2 regions of the Micromonospora sp. NPDC051296 genome follow, and region 2 is predicted to be linked to the other one. Evidence: riboswitches for the same ligand, from Rfam matches in the RefSeq annotation. Region 2 holds a riboswitch; the other holds the start of a gene.
The links. A riboswitch is a leader RNA that binds a small molecule or an ion and turns the genes downstream of it on or off. The one in region 2 is predicted to bind thiamine pyrophosphate.

Region 1 (3,401 bases), on a different contig from region 2:
GCCCCTCCTTCACGTAGCGCAGGTAGAGGTCGGTGATGCTGGCCCGGATCACCGCGCCGCCGAGCAGCAGCAGGACCACCGCCTGCGCCTGCCGGTTCACAGCAGCACCGCCCCGACCCCGGCGGCGACCAGCAGGGCCACCGCGAAGGTGGTCGGCGCGAACCGGAGGGCGAACCGGCGGCCGAAGACGCCGGCCTGCATCGCGATCAGCTTGAGGTCGACCATCGGCCCCACCACCAGGAAGACCAGTCGGGACGTGAGGGAGAACTGCGACAGCGAGGCCGCGACGAAGGCGTCCGCCTCCGAGCAGAGCGAGAGCAGTACGGCGAGCAGCGCCAGGGCCAGGATCGACAGCCAGGCGTTGTCGGCGAGGGTCTGCAACCACCGCTCCGGGACCAGCACGTTGATGCTGGCGGCGGCCATCGCGCCGAGCACCAGGAAACCGCCGGCGTGCGTCACGTCGTGCCGGACGGCGGCCCAGAAGGCCCGGCCACGCGAGGCGTCGTCCAGCTCCGGCCGGCGCGGCATCCTGATCCACTCGGTACGGCCGAGGCGCAGCCAGAGCCAGCCCATGACCATGGCGACGACCAGGCTGGCGAGGCCGCGCGCGAGGACCATCTCGGGGTTGTTCGGGAAGGCGACCGCCGTGGCGGTGAGCACGATCGGGTTGACCGCCGGGGCGGCGAGCAGGAAGGCCAGCGCCGCGGCGGGCGTGACGCCCCGCCGGATCAGCGAACCCGCGATCGGCACCGACCCGCACTCGCAGCCGGGCAGCACCACCCCGGCCGCGCTGGCCGCCGGCACCGCGAGGGCCGGGTGCCGGGGCAGCGCCCTGGCCCAGAACGACCGGGGTACGAAGACCGCGATCACGGCGGAGAGCAGCACCCCGAACACCAGGAACGGCACCGCCTGCACCATGATCGAGACGAAGACGGTGGTCCAGGTCTGCAGGCGGGGATCGTCCAGCGCGGCGGCCAGCGGATCCCGGAAGATGATCAGCAGGATCAGCAGCGCCGCCAGGACCTCCACCGAGCCGATCCGGTCGCCGAGCCACCGCCGGGGCGACTCGCCACCGGTCGGTGCCGGCTCGCGTACCTCTGTCGCGACGCCCACCGCGCCCGTTGGTTGGTCCTCCGGTTCGCCGGCTGGTGCGGCCTGGTCCGTGTTCGCGGTCACCTCTCGCCCTTCGGCCCGTCCGGATCGCGGCCTGAGACTACCGTCCGGGTTCGGTGGCGTCGATGGATTCACGGAAGTGGGCGGGTCGCCGATATCCGCTGGCACCGCCGCCGCGCCGGACGTGAACACCACACATGACCTGCGAAGATCACGTTGCCTGTTGATCTTCCGAGGTGTTAGCGTCGGCGAGACAACTTCACCTCCGACAGGGGAGCGCACAGCGCTGAGAGTGCGGGTTCGCCCGCAGACCCTCGAACCTGATCTGGGTAATGCCAGCGCAGGGAGTTCGGTCCACCTCCAGCCCGCCTTTGTCCGGCGACGCCGGGCGGGGCGTGCGTCTTCTCCTGGTTCGACAATGGACTGGGAGCAAACCATGAACCAACCGACCACCAACCGGTGGCGCACGATCGACATCGTGGTGGCCGCGGTGATCGCCGTCAGTTTCGGCGTCATCTTCTGGGCCTGGGGACTGCTCTGGCGGGCGGCCGACCCGGCCTTCGCGTTCTTTCCGGCCAGCCAGGCCGTCATGTACGGCGTCTGGCTGGTCCCGGCGGTGCTCGGCGGCCTGGTGATCCGCAAGCCGGGTGCCGCGCTGTTCTGCGAGGCGGTCGCGGCGACCATCTCCGCGCTGCTGGGCTCTGAGTGGGGTGGCATCACCATCGTCCAGGGCCTCATCCAGGGCCTCGGCGCCGAGCTGGCCTTCGCCGCCTTCCGGTACCGCTCGTTCCGGCTACCGACCGCGTTGCTGGCCGGCGCGTTGACCGGTCTCGGCGCCGCGTTGTTCGACTTTTTCGTCTGGAACACCCCGTACGCACTGACCAGCTACCGGATCCCCTACGCGCTGCTCACCGTGCTCAGCGCCACCGTGATCGCCGGCGCCGGCGCGTACGCCCTCACCGGCGCCCTGGCCCGCACCGGCGTCCTGGACCGCTTCCCCGCCGGCCGCGACCGCGCCCTCATCTGACCGCACCCGCCCCCTCGCGTTGATCATGAACTTGGCCGGCATTTCGATCTCCAGATCGCCCGCCAACTTCATGATCAACCGGGGGTGCGGGGCGAGTGGTGGTGGTCGGGCGGGAGGAGTTGGGCAGGGGGTGGTGATGTGGACGGGGTGACGCTGCGGGGGTTTGGGTGGCGGCACGCCGGGCGGCGGGCCTGGGCCGTACGCGGGGTGGACCTGCGGGTGGCGTGCGGTGAGCGGGTGCTGCTGCTCGGGCCCTCCGGGGCCGGCAAGAGCACGCTACTGGCCGCGCTGGCCGGGCTGCTGCCCGAGGACTCCGGCGAGCAGGAGGGCACCGTCGAGATCGACGGCCGGCCGCCGGCCGAGGCCCGGGAGCGGGTCGGCATCGTCTTCCAGGATCCGCAGTCCCAGCTCGTCATGGCCCGCTGCGGCGACGACGTGGCGTTCGGGCTGGAGAACCGGGGCGTACCGGCCGGCGAGATCTGGCCGAGAGTCGACGAGGCGCTGAGCCGGGTCGGCTTCCCGTACCACCGGGACCGGCCCACCGCGGCGCTCTCCGGCGGCGAACAGCAGCGACTCGCGCTGGCCGGCGTGCTCGCCCTGCGCCCCGGCCTGCTGCTGCTCGACGAGCCCACCGCCAACCTCGACCCGGCCGGGGCCGCCCTGGTCCGCGCGGCGGTCGCGCGGGCGGTGCACGCCGACACCACACTGATCCTGGTCGAGCACCGGGTCGCCGAGGCGCTGCCCCTGGTCGACCGGGTGGTGGTGCTCGAACCCGGTGGCGGCGTACGCGCCGACGGGCCGCCGGAGAGCGTCTTCGCCACCCACGGTGCCGCGCTCGCCGCCGAGGGAGTCTGGGTGCCCGGCCGGGAGATGCCCCCACGCCGGGCCGCCGCACCGGCCGGCGAGGTGCTGCTCACCGCGGACCGGCTCGGCCGGCCACCCCGGCTGGCCACCACCGACCTGACCGTACGCGCCGGTGAGGCGCTCGCGGTGCTCGGCCCGAACGGCGCCGGCAAGTCCACCCTCGCGTTGCTGCTCGGCGGGCTGCTCAAGCCGGGTGCCGGGCGGCTGGTGGCGAGCTCCGGCCTGGCCGGGGCCGACACCCGCACTCCCCCGCACCGATGGCGCGCACCCGCGCTGGCCGGCCGGATCGGCTCGGTGTTCCAGGACCCCGAGCACCAGTTCGTGACCAGCACCGTCTTCGACGAGCTGGCACTCGGTCCGCGGCGTGCCGGGGCGTCCGAGGCGGCGGTCCGCGACC
Region 2 (3,401 bases):
CACCCGGCCGTCGCGCTCGATGTAGAAGACCCGGCCGTCGGCGGCGATGTCCAGCTCCATCGGGTTGCTGGTGTTGCTGTCCAGCGTCACCTTCTCGAAGCTCGCGGTCAGCGAGGCACCGCAGTCGGCGCCCTCCACCCCGGCCGCGGTCCGGATGCCACCGAGCAGGTGGGTGAGGAACTCCGGCTCGGCGAACGACTCGTTGGTGTGGCCACCACCGGTGTACCAGGCCCGGCCGCCGTCGTAGTCCTGGCACCAGGCGATCGGGTGGTCGTGCCCCATCGCGCCGGCACCGGGGGAGTAGCTCCGCTCGTCGAGGGTGGCCAGCACGTGCACGTCGCCACGCGGGTTGGTCTGGAAGTTGTACCACTCGTCGTACCGGGACCAGCGCTCCGGCAGGTGGGCGGTGGACGGGTGGGCGGGATCCTCCACCTTGATCGTGGCCTGCTGGTTGGCCGGGTGGCCGGAGAAGTACGCGCCCACCAGACCGCCGTACCAGGACCAGCTGTACTCGGTGTCGGAAGCGGCGTGGATGCCGGCGTAGCCGCCGCCGGCCTGGATGTAGCGCTCGAACGCTGCCTGCTGCTCGGGGTTGAGGACGTCACCGGTGGTGGAGAGCCAGATGACCGCCTGGTAGCGGGCGAGGTTGTCGTCGGTGAAGGCACCGCCGTCCTCGGTGGCGTCGACGGTGAAGCCGTGCGTCGCGCCGAGCTGCTGGATGGCCGCGATGCCGACGGGGATGGAGCCGTGCCGGAAGCCGGCGGTCTTGGAGAAGACCAGGACTGAGAACGGGTCGGCGGCGGCGTTCGGGGCGGGGGCCGCCGCGGGCGCGGGCTGCGCGACGGGTGCGGTCTGGGTGGTGGGGGCGGCCTGCGCGGGGGTGCCGACGAGCGTGGTCGCGGCGAGGCCGAGGGCGATGAGGGTGGCGGTCACGGGTACGCGGGCACGGCGTGGTCGGGACACTCCGGTCTCCTTTGTCCTTACTGGACAGGGGTCGCGGGGGCCGGCTCGCCGAAGACCGTCCCAGATGGGGCCGGGCGGAACGCCTTGCCGGGGCGTTCGTTGCGGCATTATGTCGAATCGCTGAACAAATTAATTCCGCTGAATCGGTTCATGGCAAGGCTTCGATTGGTAACGTTTTGGCAACGGCGGGTGAGATTCCTATCAGGACTGCGCAAAGCGCCCACACCTTCCATGAAGGGGGATCTGCTCAACCCGTCCGCTGTCGCCCTGGCGGCGGAGAGCGCGCCTTGGCAGGCCGGCGGATCTGTCGTACGGTGACACCCAAGTGACCCACGGGAGCCCGGTTGACCGGGCTGAGAGGGGGGCTGTGAGCCCCCGACCGTCGAACCTGATCCGGGTAATGCCGGCGCAGGGAGGAGTGTTGCCGTGCCATCCCTGGGGCGACTGCATCTGATCACCGACACCCGGCCCGGGCGGGACCCGCTCGCCGTGCTCCGGGCCGTACTGCCGATGGCCCCTGGCGAGCTGGTGGTGCAGGTCCGGGTCGAGGACACCGCGACCGACCGGGAGGCGTACGACCTGGCCCGGCGGGTGGTCGCGCTCTGCACGCCGTACGCGGTGACCTGCCTGGTCAACGACCGGCTGCACGTGGCGCTGGCGGCGGGCGCGGCCGGCGGCCACGTCGGCGCCGACGACCTGCCGGTCGGGGCGGCCCGACGGGTGCTCGGCCCGGCCGCCGTGCTGGGTGCCACCGCCCGGAAGCCGGGGTCGGCCGTCGAGGCGGTCACCGCCGGGGCGAGCTATCTGGGCGTGGGCCCCTGCCACGCCACCACCACCAAGGACGGGCTGCCCCCGGCGATCGGGGTGCCCGGCATCCGGGCGGTGGCCGAGGCGGTCGCCGTGCCGGTGATCGCCATCGGGGGAGTGACGGCGGCCGACGTGCCCGCGTTGCGGGCCGCCGGCGCGTACGGAGTGGCGGTGGTCGGCGCGCTGTCCGCAGCCGCCGACCCGGCCCGCGCCGCCGCCGAGCTGATCGGGGCGCTGACGTGTTAAGCGGGGGCCCCTCCTCTACCGGAGGCGTTAACAAGGGGCCCTTCCTTGCACCGGATGTGGCGGTGGTGGGGGCGGGGCCGATCGGGTTGGCGATCGCGTGGCGGTGTGCGGCCCGTGGGCTGCGGGTCGTGGTGCACGATCCCGCTCCCGGGTCGGGTGCTTCCCAGGTCGCGGCGGGGATGCTCGCGCCGGTGGCCGAGGCGTACTTCGGTGAGCGGGAGCTGACCGGTCTGCTCACCGAATCAGCCGCGCGCTGGCCGGGGTTCGCCGCCGAGCTGGCCGAGGCGGCCGGCGCCGACATCGGGTACCGGACCGAGGGCACGCTGGTGGTCGGGCTCACCGCCGACGACCTGGCCGAGGCGCGGCGGCTGTGGGCGTACCAGCAGGGGCTGGGGCTGCCGGTGACGCCGCTGCGCCCCTCGCAGCTGCGGGACCGCGAGCCGGCGCTGGCGCTGCGGGTGCGGGGCGGGGCGCTCGCCGCCACCGACCACCAGGTCGACCCGCGCGGGCTGGTGCCGGCGCTGCGGGTGGCCGCCGAGCGGGCCGGCGCGGTGCTGGTCGCCGAGCCGGTGCGCCGGCTGTCCGACGTGACGGCCGGGGTGACCGTGGTCGCCGCCGGGTGTGGGGCCGCCGCCCTCACCGGGTTGCCGGTCCGTCCGGTGAAGGGCCAGGTGCTCCGGCTGCGCGCGCCCGACGGCGGCCCGCCGGGCTTCCGGCACGTGATCCGGGGGTACGCCGACGGCGAGCATGTCTACCTGGTCCCGCGAAACAGCGGTGAGGTGGTGGTCGGCGCGACGGTCGAGGAGCGCTCCGACCTGGCGGTGACCGCCGGGGCGGTGCTGCGGCTGCTGCGTGCCGCGGTAGACCTGGTGCCCGAGCTGGCCGAGTACGACCTGGTGGAGACCGTGGCCGGGCGGCGGCCGGGTACGCCGGACAACGCCCCGATCCTGGGGCCGCTGCCCGGTCGGCCGGACGTGCTGGCCGCCACCGGCCATCACCGGCACGGGATCGTGCTGACCCCGGTCACCGCGGATCTGATCGCCGACCTGATCACCGGAAACGCCCCCGACCCGCTGCTCACCCCCTTCCGCCCGGACCGCTTCGTCACCGCTCCCGGTTCCGGGGCGGGCGTTGGCGTCGGGTCGGGCGGGGGCTCCGGGCCGGTCACATCCGGCCTGCCCGCCAGGTCCGAGCAGTGGACGGAGGACGCCTGATGGAGTTGACGGTGAACGGTGCCGGGCGCAGTGCGCCGGACGGGGTCACGGTCGCCGACCTGGTCCGGGAGGTCACCCCGCACCAGCGCGGCGTGGCGGTGGCGGTGAACGGCGAGGTGGTGCCGCGCACCGGCTGGCCGACGACGGTGTTGCGTGGCGGCGACCGGGTCG

Region 1: linked by a shared signal. The riboswitch ahead of AB0M52_RS15730 (ECF transporter S component) and the one ahead of thiE (thiamine phosphate synthase) in region 2 are both predicted to bind thiamine pyrophosphate.

What each region holds. Positions count from the first base shown of each region.
Region 1 is NZ_JBFBAO010000128.1:12,193-15,593, reverse strand. It holds gene AB0M52_RS15740 (TIGR03943 family protein) at 1-100, opposite strand, end outside; gene AB0M52_RS15735 (permease) at 97-1,038, opposite strand; TPP riboswitch at 1,374-1,478, shown strand; gene AB0M52_RS15730 (ECF transporter S component) at 1,550-2,140, shown strand; gene AB0M52_RS15725 (ABC transporter ATP-binding protein) at 2,279-3,401, shown strand, end outside.
Region 2 is NZ_JBFBAO010000302.1:4,945-8,345, forward strand. It holds gene AB0M52_RS25695 (ThuA domain-containing protein) at 1-963, opposite strand, end outside; TPP riboswitch at 1,287-1,395, shown strand; gene thiE (thiamine phosphate synthase) at 1,390-2,016, shown strand; gene thiO (glycine oxidase ThiO) at 2,010-3,230, shown strand; gene thiS (sulfur carrier protein ThiS) at 3,230-3,401, shown strand, end outside.